DNA from 3 places in the Mesorhizobium sp. M1329 genome. Region 2 is predicted to be linked to each of the others. Evidence: predicted binding sites of a transcription regulator. Region 2 holds the regulator's gene; each other region holds the start of a gene.
The links. The regulator PhoB, encoded in region 2, activates phosphate uptake and scavenging genes when phosphate is short. The targets are predictions, from matches to a motif close to TGTCATNNANCTGTCAT.
Positions count from the first base shown of each region.

Region 1: a site for PhoB is predicted at 2,687-2,703, ahead of NKH21_RS24300 (alkaline phosphatase D family protein). Genes of this name have one in related genera too.
Region 3: a site for PhoB is predicted at 1,630-1,646, ahead of phnF (phosphonate metabolism transcriptional regulator PhnF). Genes of this name have one in related genera too.

Region 1 covers NZ_JAMYLN010000027.1:77,255-82,400, forward strand. The annotation lists gene NKH21_RS24285 (hypothetical protein) at 1-426, opposite strand, end outside; gene NKH21_RS24290 (TetR/AcrR family transcriptional regulator) at 524-1,129, opposite strand; gene NKH21_RS24295 (MFS transporter) at 1,212-2,495, shown strand; gene NKH21_RS24300 (alkaline phosphatase D family protein) at 2,776-4,350, shown strand; gene NKH21_RS24305 (hypothetical protein) at 4,397-4,678, opposite strand; gene typA (translational GTPase TypA) at 4,877-5,146, shown strand, end outside.
Region 2 covers NZ_JAMYLN010000020.1:51,803-56,948, forward strand. The annotation lists gene pstA (phosphate ABC transporter permease PstA) at 1-652, shown strand, start outside; gene pstB (phosphate ABC transporter ATP-binding protein PstB) at 649-1,452, shown strand; gene phoU (phosphate signaling complex protein PhoU) at 1,485-2,192, shown strand; gene phoB (phosphate regulon transcriptional regulator PhoB) at 2,209-2,898, shown strand; gene NKH21_RS20215 (ROK family protein) at 2,908-4,152, opposite strand; gene xylF (D-xylose ABC transporter substrate-binding protein) at 4,439-5,146, shown strand, end outside.
Region 3 covers NZ_JAMYLN010000006.1:88,152-93,297, forward strand. The annotation lists gene NKH21_RS08050 (zinc-binding alcohol dehydrogenase family protein) at 1-526, shown strand, start outside; gene phnF (phosphonate metabolism transcriptional regulator PhnF) at 848-1,591, opposite strand; gene phnG (phosphonate C-P lyase system protein PhnG) at 1,729-2,190, shown strand; gene phnH (phosphonate C-P lyase system protein PhnH) at 2,190-2,801, shown strand; gene NKH21_RS08070 (carbon-phosphorus lyase complex subunit) at 2,803-3,915, shown strand; gene NKH21_RS08075 (alpha-D-ribose 1-methylphosphonate 5-phosphate C-P-lyase PhnJ) at 4,181-5,080, shown strand; gene phnK (phosphonate C-P lyase system protein PhnK) at 5,077-5,146, shown strand, end outside.

The DNA.
Region 1 (5,146 bases), on a different contig from region 2:
GTCAGGCTGGGCAACCTTGGCGACGATCAGCACTTCCGTCGACTTGTTCTCGCCCTCGCTATCGCTGATCGAGCGACGATGGATGACCGCGAAAGGGACGACAGTTTTGCCGTTGGTTTCGATACGCCACTCAACTTTGGGTCCAGCCGAATTGAGACCGGAAAAGCTTTCCCAGACCGTGGTCATATCGCCAGGTGGAAAGCCGTAGAACAGCGATTCCCGCGCATCGTCGTAGGAAACCATCACCGGGTAGCCGCCATAGCCGGAACAGGCGAGGTCGGCCCAGTCGCCGTCGCCTTCCTCCGCCTGGGCATAGGTCACGCAGTCCTTCTCCCAGACGAGATCGGTATAGACGCTGGATATGTCGCCAGCCCGGGCGGCATTGCAGAAGCCAGCGAAGGCAAATGGGATCAAAAGAGCGCGCATGGCGGACAACTCCGTTCGGGCTGCCGCAGCGTACCGTCAAATTTAGCGGCAGCCTAGACGAAGTCAGGCTGCTCACAGTGATCCGGTAAATGGAACGCTATTTCTTCAGGCTTGCCTCGATCAGAAGGTCGGCGTTGCGGGCCACCGACTGCGCTGGTCCGCCGACACCGAACAACTGGCCGCTGATATAGGCGCCCTCGATCAGCAGCAGCAGCCCGTCACCCAGCGTCTCGGCATCGCCGGCGCCCATCGCCGCCGCCATGGCACGCAGGCGCCGGCGCAATTCCTGCTTGTTGGCCTCGCTCACGACGCGGGCCGGATGGCCATGTTCGGGATATTCGACCGCGGCATTGGTCATGCCGCAGCCGCGATAGTCGGGCCTTTGCGTGCGCTTGCCGACACGCGTCAGGAAGGCGACGATCTGCGCGCGCGGATCGCCGGGATGGGCATCCACCGCCTCGTCGAAACGCTCCCAGAATTCGAGGTCATAGTGCCGGAGATAGGATGCGGCCAGCTCATCCTTGGACGGGAAGCTGCGGTAGAGGCTGGGCTTGGTGACGCCGGCACGCCGCACGATCTCATCGACGCCGATCGCCCTGATCCCTTGCCTATAGAACAGGTCGCGCGCCACCTGGAGGATCCGTTCGGCGGCGCGAGGCGGCGGTGCGTCATTCGCCTTGATCGTTGGTTCAATGCTTTTCATGCCTGGTCTGCCGATTGCCTGGTTGACAATGTTACCGGTCGGTACGTATGTTTCGCGCTCCTGCAACGTACCGGTCAGTAACATGATAGCTCAATCCCGCCCGTTTGGCCAGCGCTACGCTTTCGTCGTGGTCGCCGTCATCTTCCTCTGCCTGCTCATCGCGGCGGGCCTGCGTTCGGCGCCGGCAGTCATGATGCTGCCGCTGGAGAACAGTTTCGGCTGGCGGCGCGACGTCGTCTCGCTGGCGGCGGCCACCGGCATCTTCCTCTATGGCCTGACCGGGCCCTTTGCCGCAGCGCTGATGGAGCGGATCGGGCTGCGCCGCACATTGCTTGCCGCGCTGCTTTTGATGTCCGGATCGACCGCGCTCAGCCTGCTGATGACCAAGCCATGGCATCTGCTCCTCACCTGGGGCGTGTTTTCCGGCATCAGTTCGGGCGCTGTCGCCACCGTGCTCGGCGCGACCATCGTCAACCGCTGGTTCAAGACCAATCGCGGCCTGGTGATGGGACTGATGTCGGCCTCCAGCGCCACCGGGCTGCTGGTCTTCCTGCCGCTGCTCGCCTCGCTCGCCCAGTCGGGCGGCTGGAAGCCGGTCGCCATTGCCATTGCCGTGGCCACCGCCGCCTTGGTGCCGCTGGTTTACATGCTGGTGCCGGAGCGCCCGGGCTCGATCGGCATGGTCCGCTATGGTGCCGAGCTCGACGACGTGCCGCCGGCGCCGCCGGCCGCGCAAGGCAATTTCCTCGCGCATACACTGAGCACGTTGCGCCGAGCTGCCGGTACGCGCGTGTTCTGGTACCTGTTCGCCACCTTCTTTGTTTGCGGCTTCACCACCAACGGGTTGGTCGGCACGCATCTGATCGCCTTTTGCGGCGACATGGGCATCGGCGAAGTGCAGGCCGCAGGCCTGCTGTCGATGATGGGCATCTTCGATCTTATCGGCACGACGCTGTCGGGCTGGCTCACCGACCGTTTCGACCCGCGCAAGCTGCTCGGCGTCTATTACGGCATTCGCGGCCTGTCGCTGATCTATCTGCCCTATTCCGGCTTCTCGGCGACCAGCCTGATCATCTTCGCCGTGTTTTACGGACTGGACTGGATCGCCACCGTGCCGCCGACGCTGCGGCTTTCCAACGAGGCGTTCGGCGACCGCAGCGGGCCGATCGTCTTCGGCTGGATCGTCGCCGGCCATCAGGTCGGTGCGGCGACGGCGGCCTTTTTCGGCGGCACCATGCGCGAGCTGCAAGGCAACTACGAGCTTGCCTTCCTGATCGCCGGCATGACGGCGATAGCCGCCGCCTGCATCTCGCTGCTGATCAACACCAGCCGCCCAGCGTTTGATCTGGAACCGCAGGCGGCTTGAGCTGCGACGGCTGAGCGCTAATCTCCCCCTTGAGGGAGGAGATGGCCGCGAAGCGGCCAGAGGGGGTCGGTCCGACCGGGCCCGGCCCCGTATAGCAGATGCAGAAGGTCGGCGCTTCACGCGAGATGACCCCCCTCTGTCGCCTTCGGCGAGATCTCCCCCTCAAGAGGGAGATTCGCCAGCCTGTTCACTGTTATCAAACCTTCATCGTTTCGAAATGTGCCTGAAACATTGAAGCTGGAGCTTGGCGGCGACGTTCAACGCCATCCAGGAGACAGCCATGAACAAGATTTCGATGACGCGGCGCGCTTTCGTCACGTCGGCCAGCGCCGTTGGCCTGGTCGGCGCGTCGGGCCTCGCCCTTCCCTATTACTCGCGCGCCAATCAGCGCCCGGCTTTTACCCATGGCATCCAGTCCGGCGACATCGACGCTACCAGCGGCATGGTCTGGACGCGCACCGACCGGCCATCGCGCGTCATGTTCGAAGTGTCGTCGACGGAAAGCTTCGCCAATGCCGTCCGCCTGGCGCCGCTCGATACCTCGCCGGCCAGCGATTATACGGTGAAGCGGCTGCTCACCGATCTCGCCTCCGACCAGGACATCTTCTACCGCATGGTCGCGGCCGATCTTTCCGACATCAACGCCGTTTCCGAGCCGATCGTCGGCCGCTTCCGCACGGCACCTGCCTCGAAGCGCGACATTCGTTTCGCCTGGTCCGGCGACACCGCCGGCCAAGGCTGGGGCATCGACGACACCGGCATGAAGACCTACGCCACCATTGCCAAGCACACGCCCGACTTCTTCCTGCATTCGGGCGATACGATCTATGCCGATGGCGCGATGAAGGACGAGGTCGACCTGCCCAATGGCGGCAAGTGGAAAAACACAGTGCTGATCGACGAGAAGCGCAAGGTTGCCGAGACGCTGGACGAATACCGGGCGCAGTGGAAATACAACATGATGGACAAGAACGTTCTTGCGCTCAGCGCCATCTGCCCGACTTTCTATCAGTGGGACGACCATGAGGTGCTGAACAACTGGTCGGACTCGAAGGACCTGTCGGCCGACGACCGCTACACCGAAAAGTCAATCCATGTGCTTGCGGCACGTGCGGCGCGCGCCTTCCACGAGATGACGACCATCCGCTACGAACCGTCGGAGCCCGGCCGCGTCTACCGCAAGATCGCCTATGGTCCGCTGCTCGACGTGTTCTTCCTCGACATGCGTTCCTACCGCGGCCCCAACGGTTCGGACATGCAGGAGACGATGACGCCTGAATCGCGCATCCTCGGCGAACAGCAGATCAAATGGTTGAAGCGCGAGCTGGCAAATTCCAACGCGACGTGGAAAATCATCGCCGCCGATATGCCGCTCGGCCTCGTGGTCTGGAATGACGGTACCAAGAAGGTCGGGGCCGAGGCAGTCAGCAATGGCGACAATGGCCCGGCCAAGGGGCGCGAGCTGGAAATTGCCGACCTTCTTCGCTATATAAAGAATGCGGGCATCAGTAACACCGTCTGGCTCACCGCAGACGTGCATTACACAGCCGCGCATTACTACAATCCGGACAAGGCGCAGTTCCAGGACTTCAACCCGTTTTGGGAATTCGTTTCGGGTCCGATCCATTCCGGCACGTTCGGGCCTAATGGTTTCGACATGACGTTCGGCCCGGAGTTGAAGTTCATAAAGGCACCGACGGCCGAACAGGGTCAAAACCTGCCGCCGTCGGCCGGCCTGCAGTTCTTCGGGCTCGTCGACATCGATGGCGCCACCGAGCAGTTGACGGTGCGGCTGATGGATCGCGACGACAGCGAACTCTACAAGGTCACGCTCGATCCAGTGCGGTCGGCGTGAGCGACTGCGCCACTACCCTCGGGCTAGCCCGAGGGTAGGACGTGTATCAATCGGGATAGCAGACGACGGGAATGTTGGGCCAGACGGCGCTGTCGCATCCGGCATTTTGCTGCCGCTGCTTGAAGGCGGCGCTGACCGGCCCGGTCACCACCGAATCGACGCCATCGGGAGCATCGGCAAAAAGCTGCTCCGCCGACCGCTTGTCGGACGGCAAAGCAGTCCGCGTCTCCTTGAACGACGCCGCCGACTGCGCCGCGCCTGCCGCGAGGAGGACGGCGAGTGCGGTACATGCCAAAATCGGCCGGAGTCTGATGCCTGCGTCGATCATGAAATTCGAACTGCCCGGACCATGAAAGGTTCCGCCTTGGTTAATAATTCCACTTCACACCAAGACATTTAAGATTTGGTGACTTTATTTGGTGGCTCGCCTCCTCTTTCGCAATTGCGAAAAACCCTGTATGAGCCGCCCAACCGAAAGAGGCAGCGCCTTTTGGCCTGCTGCCTGCAACGCTCCCGAGACCAAAACATGAAAATCCGCAATATCGCGATCATCGCGCACGTCGACCATGGAAAAACCACCCTCGTCGACCAGCTTCTGAAACAGTCCGGCTCGTTCCGCGACAACCAGCGCGTCGCCGAGCGCGCCATGGATTCGAACGATCTCGAAAAGGAACGCGGCATCACCATCCTGGCCAAGGCGACCTCTGTCGACTGGAAGGATACCCGCATCAACATCGTCGACACGCCCGGCCACGCCGACTTCGGCGGCGAGGTCGAGCGCATCCTGTCGATGGTG
Region 2 (5,146 bases):
CAATGCCATTGCGGGAAGCCTGCTGATGACGATCATCGCTGTTGTCGTCGGCACGCCGATCGGCGTGCTGGCGGGAACCTACATGGCCGAATATGGACGTTTCTCGCGCATCACCACCGTCGTCCGCTTCATCAACGACATCCTGTTGTCGGCGCCGTCGATCATCATCGGCTTGTTCGTCTATGAGTTGATGGTGCGGCCAATGGGGCATTTCTCGGCCATTGCCGGCGCCGTTGCGCTTGCCATCCTGGTCATTCCGGTGGTCGTGCGCACCACCGAAGACATGCTCAACCTGGTGCCGAACGCATTACGTGAAGCCGGTGCCGCGATCGGCGCGCCGCGCTGGGTGGTGATCCGTTCGGTCGCCTACCGCGCCGCATTATCCGGCATCGTCACCGGCATATTGCTGGCGATAGCGCGCATTTCCGGCGAGACGGCGCCGCTGCTCTTCACCGCGCTCAACAACCAGTTCTGGAGCAGCAATATCAACGCGCCGATGGCCAGCCTGCCGGTGACCATCTTCCAGTTCGCTCTCAGCCCTTACGAGGAATGGCAGCAACTGGCGTGGACCGGCGCACTCATAATCACCCTGACGGTTCTGGGCTTGAGCATCCTCGCCCGCAGCCTTACCGGACGCAGAGAGGACAGATGACACAGATGTTGTCCCCGGACATGACGATGACCGAAACGGTCGCCGAGAAGACGAAGATCGAGGTCAAGAACCTCAACTTCTACTACGGCCAGAGCAAGGCGCTAAAGGACATCAGCCTGTCGCTGCCCGAGCGCAGCGTCACGGCCTTCATTGGGCCTTCGGGCTGCGGGAAATCGACGCTGCTGCGTGTGTTCAACCGCATCTATGAGCTCTACCCGAAACAGACAGCCGAGGGCCAGGTGCTGCTCGACGGCAAAAACATTCTCGACCGGTCGCAGGATCTCAACCTCCTCAGGACCAAGATCGGCATGGTGTTCCAGAAGCCGACGCCGTTCCCGATGTCGATCTACGAGAACATCGCCTTCGGCGTCAGGCTCTACGAAAACCTCGGCAAGTCCGAGATGGACGGCCGCGTCGAACAGGCGTTGAAGCGCGCCGCGCTGTGGAGCGAGGTCAAGGACAAACTCAACGCCAGCGGCTTGAGCCTGTCCGGCGGCCAGCAGCAGCGGCTCTGTATCGCCCGCACCGTGGCCGTGAAGCCGGAAGTCATTCTGCTCGACGAACCGGCGTCCGCACTCGACCCATTGTCGACCGCCAAGATCGAGGAACTGATCGACGAATTGCAAGCCGACTACACGATCGTCATCGTCACCCACAACATGCAGCAGGCGGCGCGCGTGTCGCGCCAGACCGCCTTCATGTATCTGGGTGAACTGGTCGAGTTCGACCGGACCGAGAAGATCTTCACGTCGCCCCGCGAGAAGCGCACGCAGGATTATATCACCGGCCGCTTCGGCTGAGCCGTTCCGATCATGCATATGAGGACAGGACCATGGGCGAACACACAGTCGCTTCTTTCGACGAGGATCTCGAGCAGATCAGCAAGCTGATCCGCGACATGGCCGACCTCGCCGGTTCGATGGTCGGCGGGGCGACCAAGGCCCTGTTGAATTCCGACAACGTGTTGGCGCAACGCGTCGTTTCCGACGACGCCATCATGGATGCGCGTCAACGCGAACTGGACGACCGCGCCATCACCCTGATCGCCAAACGCCAGCCGATGGCCCACGATCTTCGCCATGTGGTCGGAGCGATCCGCATGGCCGGCGACCTCGAACGCATCGGCGACCTTGCCAAGAATATCGCCAAGCGTGTGAGTGCGGTCGGCCTCAGCGTCACGCCGCGCGACTTGTCGCATTCCATCGACGCGATGGCGCAGCTGGTGCTCATCCAGGTGCAGGGCGTCATCGAGGAGTATGCTGCAGGCGATGCGGCCGCGTTGGCCAAGCTGCGTGCCGCCGACGAGCGCATTGACGTCAAATACACGTCCGTGTTCCGCGAGCTATTGACCTACATGATGGAAGATCCGCGCAACATCACCGCTTGCACGCACCTGCTGTTCTGCGCCAAGAATCTGGAGCGGATCGGCGACCATGTCACCAACATCGCCGAAAATGCGTATTATGTGCTGACCGGCGAGCAATTGCCGGTCAATCGTCCGAAGCAGGACGAAACGACAATGTCCGCGCCGGTGACATGATGGGGGTGCCCAGCTGATGATCGCACCACGAGTAATGGTGGTGGAGGACGAGGAGCCGTTGGGTGTGCTGCTCCGCTACAATCTCGAATCCGAAGGCTACCAGGTCGAGGTGGTGACACGCGGCGACGAAGCCGAGATCCGTTTGCAGGAGAATGTGCCCGACCTTCTGGTGCTCGACTGGATGATACCAGCGGTTTCCGGCATCGAGCTCTGCCGCCGGTTGCGGGTGCGCCCCGAAACCGAGCGGCTGCCGATCATCATGCTGACCGCGCGCGGCGAGGAGAGCGACCGGGTGCGCGGTCTTTCGACCGGCGCCGACGACTATCTGGTCAAACCGTTTTCTACACCGGAATTCATGGCCAGGGTCAAGGCGCTGCTGCGCCGCGCCAAGCCGGAAGTGCTGTCCAGCGTGCTGAAGGTCGGCGACATCGTGCTCGATCGCGAATCGCACAGGGTCTATCGCAAGAAGAGCGAGATCAGGCTCGGACCGACCGAATTCCGGCTGCTGGAGTTTATGATGCGGCATCCGGGCCGCGTCTTCTCGCGCAGCCAGTTGCTCGATAATGTCTGGGGCGAGACGATCTACATCGACGAACGCACAGTGGACGTCCATGTCGGCCGGCTGCGCAAAGCCGTCAATAACGGCCGCATGCCGGATGTCATCCGCACCATCCGCGGTGCCGGTTATGCGATCAGGGAAGATTGATCCGCCTGGTCAGGCGACGTTCTTTCGGACGCCGGGCCTCATTTGCGCGCCCGGCGCGAAAATCTCCTGGTCGACGAAGCTTAACGCCCGCATCGCGCAGCCTTCGCGGATCAGCGGCAATTCGTTCGGCTCAGTGTCGAAAGAGATCGAGCCGGAATGCTGGCCGCCGGCGGTCTGTGCGATTGCCTTGCGCAAGGCCGGCTCGATCAGATCGAAGGCGGCGGCACTGGCGCCGACCATCGCGACCGGTGCCGGATCGATCAGCGCGAACAGCGAGCCGAGACCGAAACCCAGCGCTTCGCCGGCCTTGCAGTAGGCCTCGCGTTCCGGCCCATCTTTCTCGCGCGCCCGGGCCGCCAGGGCGCGCATGTCGGCGTCGCTGACGTCGGCGACCGGTTCGCTGTCTTCGCTCATCTGCCTGGCGTTGCGCCAGATGGCGTAGTTGCCGGCATAGGCCTCGATGCAGCCGCGTCGTCCGCAACGGCAGAGCGCGCCGCCTGGACGATGGATCATGTGGCCAAACTCGCCGCCCGAGGAATGCGTGCCGGTGAACAGCTCGCCCTTCAACACTAGCCCCATGCCGATGCCATGCGAAAGCAGGATGGCGATGAAGTCGTCGCGATAGCGGTCCGGCTTGCGCCAGCGCAGAGCCACCGCCATCATATTGCAGTCGTTCTCCACCGTTGCCGGGATGCCGAATTCGTCCTCCAGCATGTCGGCAAAGGCAATGTCGGTCTGCGGCGTGATCGGCGACCACAGCATGGCGCGTGCAGGGGAGTCGGTAATGCCCTGGATAGCTAGGGCGATGCGGGCGACACTGCGGACGTCAAGGTCTGGATCCTCAAGTCGGCGCCGGACGATGGCCATGCATTCGCGGATCAGTTCGTCGCGCGGCATGGTCAGCGTGTCCAGCCGGCGCTGTTCCTCGGCGACCACCTGTCCCGCATAGTCGATAATGGCGGCCGACAGGAAATTCAGCGACAACACCACGGTCAACACCGCCGCAGCTTCCGGGTTGAGGGCGAGGCCGACCTGCGGACGACCGCGTTTCAACGAAACGGGCTCGCTTGCCTTGCTCTCGGCGAGGATGCCTTCCCGTATCAGGTCGGAGGAGATCGCCGATATGGTCGAATGGCTGAGGCCGGTGGTTGCTGCGATCTCAGTACGCGATGGCTGGCCGGCCCGGCGCACCGCCGAGATCACCATCGCCCGGTTGCGCCGGCGCAAATCGTCATGGCGGATTCCGACCGACATCGTTTTGCTTTCCTCCCGGTTGCCGCGGCCGCTCATGAACCGGAAGCCGTCGGTAATGTCCGACAAACAGTGTCGGATGCAGGCAAATAGTGTCAGATGCGGGTGGCGCTGTCATCGTTTATTCCGACGCTCGAAAAAACTCGCAAAGTCATCAAAATCCATCAGAATCGATGTTGACAGCAGCCGGAGATCGGGCCAGTATTTTTTCGAGGCTCGAAAAAATTAGAGCTTCTAAGCTGGTCTTTGAGCCAATTGGTCACGCCGTACGCGGCGCAGGGAGGATATGATGAAGAAATTCACGACCGCCATTCTGGCGGGTGTCGCCATGACGCTGGCGCTGGCGTCGGTGGCGCAGGCTAAAGACAAGGTCATCGGCGTTTCCTGGTCGAACTTCCAGGAAGAGCGCTGGAAGACCGACGAGGCCGCAATGAAGGCGGCCATCGAGGCCGCCGGCGACAAGTATATTTCCGCCGACGCGCAGTCCAACCCCGGCAAGCAGCTCACCGACGTCGAGAGCCTGATCTCGCAGGGCGCCAACGCACTGATCATCCTTGCGCAGGACGCCTCGGCCATCGGGCCGGCCGTGCAGAAGGCGCTGGACGAAGGTATTCCGGTTGTCGGCTACGACCGGCTGATCGAGAACAAGGACGTCTTTTACCTGACCTTTGACAACAAGGAAGTCGGCCGCATGCAGGCCCGCGAAGTGTTCAAGGTGAAGCCGGAAGGCAACTACGTCTTCATCAAGGGCTCGGGTGCCGATCCGAATGCCGATTTCCTGTTTGCCGGTTCGATGGAAGTGCTGAAGGACGCTATCGACAGCGGCAAGATCAAGAATGTCGGCGAGGCCTATACCGACGGCTGGCTGCCGGCCAACGCCCAGAAAAACATGGAACAGTTCCTGACGGCGAACGACAACAAGGTCGATGCAGTGGTCGCGGCCAATGACGGTACTGCCGGCGGCGTCGTCGCAGCATTGACGGCGCAAGGGTTGGCT
Region 3 (5,146 bases), on a different contig from region 2:
CATCGGCGCCGGCCCGATCGGGCTCGGCACGGCGCTGTTCGCCCGCATCGCCGGGCTCAATGTGACGCTGCTCGACATGAGTGCGGAGAGGCTGGGTTTCGCCGAAAGTGAACTCGGCTTCGCGACCCTCGACGGCTCGCAGGGCGCCACCGCCGACCTGGTGCGGGAAGCAACCGGCGGCGATGGCTTCGACGTGGTTTTCGATGCCACCGGCAACACCCGGTCGGTGCAGTCGGCTTTCGCCCATGTCGCGCATGGCGGGGCGCTGGTCCTGGTCAGCGTCGTCAAGGACGACATCGCCTTTTCCGATCCGGAATTCCACAAGCGGGAGATGATGCTCATCGGCAGCCGCAACGCCCTGCGTGCCGATTTCGACCATGTCGCCGCCTCGATCCGCAACGGCGCGGTGCCACTGGCAAAGCTCGTCACCCATCGCACTACGCTTGGCGAGACGCCGCACGACCTCGCCCGCTGGGCGCATGAGAAGTCCGGCCTGATCAAGGCTGTGATCGAGGTGGGGTCATAACATGGCAGGCGGTGAACCCGGCCCGAATTGACGACGCCCCGCGCAGGTCGACCCCCCACTCCGCCTCGGCTTCGCCGAGCCACCTCTCCCCCGATCGACGGGGTAGAGGAAAGCTGCGAGCCTATTGCAGCCAACGCTCCCCAACCAGACTCCCTCCTTCTCCCGCTGTCAGCGGGCTCCCTTCCTCTCCCTCGGCGAAGCCGAGACGGAGTGGGGGAAGGCGGTCCTCAAACGCCAAGCCGCTGATAAGTAAGCGCGACCGAGCCGGTATGATATCAGCGTGAGTCAGATAAATCACGGTCTCGTACCGGCCGGCACTACCTACAGCGCCGACAGTTTGAGCTCGATCCGCTCGGCCGGGAAGCGTGACTCCGAAAACTGGATAGGCCGACCGTCGGGCGTGACGTTGACGGCGACCGTGACCAGCACGATGGCGCCGGGCTGCAGGTCGAGGTCAGCAAGGTCGGCGGCATCCGCATGGCGCGCCGACAGCACGGTCGATTGCCGGAGATAGTCGTCAATGCCGAAACGTGCCAGCGATGCGGTGATCGAACCGGTTTCCGCCATGGCGGCATCGATGCCGGCAAAGCGGCTGGCATCGAACCAGCCGGCCGCGCGGGACACCGGCATTCCATCGGCTTCGCCGCGCGTTTCCAGGCGTATCACATCGGCCCCCTTCGCAAGGCCCAAGCCCTCTGCGACACGACGGTCGGCGGGCTCGACCGATGACGCGAGCAAGGTGATATGCCGCTCGGACGCCTGTCCTTGCAATCCCTCGGAAAAGCGGGTGCGGGCGCCGATCGGATAGGACAGCCGCCTGCGCGACAGCACGAAGGTGCCGCGCCCCTGCTCCGCCCTGAGCACGCCCTCCTGCACCAGCGCTGCGATAGCGCTGCGCACCGTGTGACGGTTGACGCCATAGCGTCCGGCCAACGCGATCTCGGGCGGCAGCGCGGCATTCTCGGGAAAATCGCCGGCGGCGATCGAATACAGTATCTGGTCGGCGATCTGCCGCCACAGCGCGACACCGCTGCGCCGCTCGATGCTGTTGGCTTGTCCGATCATTTCCGCCCCGATCTTTTTTGCCCCAGACATTTTCCTCGTGTCATGCACTCGTCATGGACACGCATTAGAAAATAGATATAATTTGTATAGTTGTCTATATCAGTAGACAAGTTTTTGGTGACAAGGGACTGTTAACCATGCGAGGACGGGAAGCGCGAGAGCAGGCCGAGCGCAAGGCCGTGATGGCGACGCTGTCACAATCGGCCGGCGACGACATCGTCCGCCTGTGGGACGAAGCAGGCCTGCCTTGCGAAGCGGAACTTCTGCGTGGCCCCGAAACCGGCTTGGTCACGGTACGTGGCCGCATCGGCGGCGGCGGCGCTCCCTTCAATGTCGGCGAGGCGACGGTCACCCGTGCCACGGTACGGCTTGCGTCCGGCCATGTCGGCCACTGCTATGCGCTCGGCCGCGACAAGCAGAAGGCAAGGCTGGCGGCAATCGCCGACGCGCTCTGGCAGGATCCTGCCCACCGCAACGAGGTCGAGACCAAGGTCGTCGCGCCCTTGCAGGCCGCACTGGCCAAGGCACGTGACCAGCGCCGCGCCGAGACGGCTGCGACCAAGGTCGATTTCTTCACCATGGTGCGCGGAGAAGACTGATGGATATCGCCACTCAATCCATCGAAGGCGGCTTCGCCGATCCGGTATTCAACGCCCAGACCGTATTCCGCGCCGTCATGGACGCGATGGCGCGGCCGGGCAGCGTGCAGCCCCTGCCGGCCCTCGCCCAGCCGCCGGCGCCGCTATCGGTCACCGCCGGCGCCATTGCGCTGGCGCTGTGCGACAACGACACGCCGCTCTGGCTCGACCCGGCTTTGCAAGGGTCGGCTGCGGTGAAATCCTGGCTGGGCTTCCATACCGGGGCGCCGCTGGCCAACACCCCGGCCGACGCGCATTTCGCGCTGATCGCCACGCCGGCCGAGATGATGGCGCTCGACGGGTTTTCGCAAGGCACCCAGGATTATCCCGACCGCTCCACGACGCTGATTCTCGGGGTCGGCGATCTCGTCTCCGGCGCTCCGCTGCTGCTCGAAGGCCCCGGCATCGAGAAGACGGCGACGATCGCGCCTGCGCAAATGCCGCGTCATTTCGTCGAGCAATGGAAGCAGAACAACCAGCGCTTTCCGCGTGGCGTCGACATCATCCTCGCCACGTCCGACGCGATTGCCTGCCTGCCGCGCACGACGCGCATCAAGACGATGGAGGCATAGCATGTACGTTGCGGTAAAGGGTGGCGAAGCGGCCATTCGCAATGCTCACAAACTGCTCGCCGACCGCCGGCGCGGCGACCGATCGGTGCCCGCACTTCGCCTCGACCAGATCGTCGAGCAGCTGGCGCTCGGCGTCGACCGGGTGATGAGCGAAGGTTCGCTCTACGACAGGGAATTGGCGGCACTCGCCATCGTCCAGGCGCGCGGCGACATGATCGAGGCGATCTTCCTGGTTCGCGCCTATCGCACCACGCTGCCGCGCTTCGGCTACACCAGGGCGATCGATACCGGCACGATGCTGGTCGAGCGACGCGTGTCGGCGACCTACAAGGACCTGCCCGGCGGCCAGCTGCTCGGCCCGACTTTCGACTACACCCATCGCCTGCTCGATCCCGAGCTTGCCGCCGGCCGCGATGTCGCCGAACCGGAGCAGCGTGCCGGCGAAGCGGAGGCGATGCCGCGCGTCTCCGCCATCCTCGCCCGCGAAGGCCTGATCGAGCCCGACGGCGACATGCCAGGTGATCATGTCCCCGGCGACATCACCCGCGAGCCGCTCGAATTCCCGATGGCGCGTGACATCCGCCTGCAGGCGCTGTCGCGCGGCGACGAGGGGTTTCTGCTGGCGCTCGGCTATTCCACCCAGCGCGGCTACGCGCGCAACCATCCCTTCGTCGGCGAGGTTCGCATCGGCGAGGTCGAACTCGAACTGGACGTGCCGGAACTGCCCTTTGCCGTGCCGCTCGGCAGCATCCGCGTCACCGAATGCCAGATGGTCAACCAGTTCAAGGGCTCGGCCAAGGCGCCGCCGCAATTCACCCGCGGCTACGGCCTTGTCTTCGGCCAGAGCGAGCGCAAGGCGATGGCCATGGCGCTATGCGACCGCGCGCTGCGCGCCTCGGAGTTCGGGGAGGACGTCGTTGCCGCCGCGCAGGACGAGGAGTTCGTCATCTCGCATTCCGACAATGTCCAGGCGACCGGCTTCGTCGAGCATCTGAAGCTGCCGCACTATGTCGACTTCCAGGCCGAGCTCGACCTCGTGCGCCGCATGCGCGCCGAGCACGACGCTCGCGAAAATGCCGGCAAGGGCGAAGAGAAGAGGCAAGCCGCGGAATGACTTCAGTTAGCTCCACCAGCGTGACTTCCCCCGTCTGGGGAATGGCCTCCGGATCCGCCGTAACCGCTACTGCTGCCGACGGTCTCGCCTTGCGCGCCTTCCCTCGGCTCAGGAAGAACCATTCTACGAAGCACAAAGGCAACCACCCCCACGAACACCAGCAACAGTATTCCGAGGCGCATCCATCCGATCGGGGTCATCGGAGCCCAGCCCCTTTTACGTGTCTTGGAACTCAATTCGGTAGCACAGAGCGGAAGCGATCGCCATGACCGACATCGCCACCTACAACTTCGCCTATCTCGACGAACAGACCAAGCGGATGATCCGCCGCGCCATCCTCAAGGGCATCGCCATCCCTGGCTATCAGGTGCCGTTCGCGTCGCGCGAAATGCCGATGCCCTATGGCTGGGGCACCGGCGGCGTGCAGGTCACGGCTTCGATCATCGGCCCGGACGATGTGCTCAAGGTCATCGACCAGGGCGCCGACGACACCACCAATGCGGTTTCGATCCGCGCTTTCTTCAAGAAGGTCGCCAATGTCGCGGTCACCACCGAGACGGCGAAGGCGACGATCATCCAGACGCGTCACCGCATCCCCGAGTATCCGCTGAGTGCAGGCCAGGTGCTGGTCTACCAGGTGCCGATCCCCGAGCCGCTGCGCTTCCTCGAGCCGCGCGAAACGGAGACGCGCAAAATGCATGCGCTGGAGGAATATGGCCTCATGCATGTGAAGCTCTACGAGGACATCGCCAGGCACGGCCGCATCGCCACCACCTATGCCTATCCGGTCAAGGTGGAGGGCCGCTATGTGATGGATCCGTCGCCGACACCGAAATTCGACAATCCGAAGATGCACCGTTCGCCGGCTTTGCAATTGTTCGGCGCGGGCCGCGAAAAGCGCATCTATGCACTGCCGCCCTTCACCGACGTCGTCAGCCTCGACTTCGAGGATCATCCGTTCGAGGTGCAGACCTTCGACCAGCCCTGCGCGCTGTGCGCGGCCGAGAACGTCTATCTCGACGAAGTCATCCTCGACGACCATGGCGGCCACATGTTCGTCTGCTCCGACACGGATCATTGCGAGAAGCGGCGGGCCGAAGGCCATCGCGGCCACCTTGCGCCCGAGACCCCCCTTGCCCAGGAAAAAACGGAGCCGGCGCAATGACCGACGAACCGCTGCTGCGCGTTTCGGCGCTGTCCAAATTCTACGGCTCGCGGGTCGGCTGCGAGA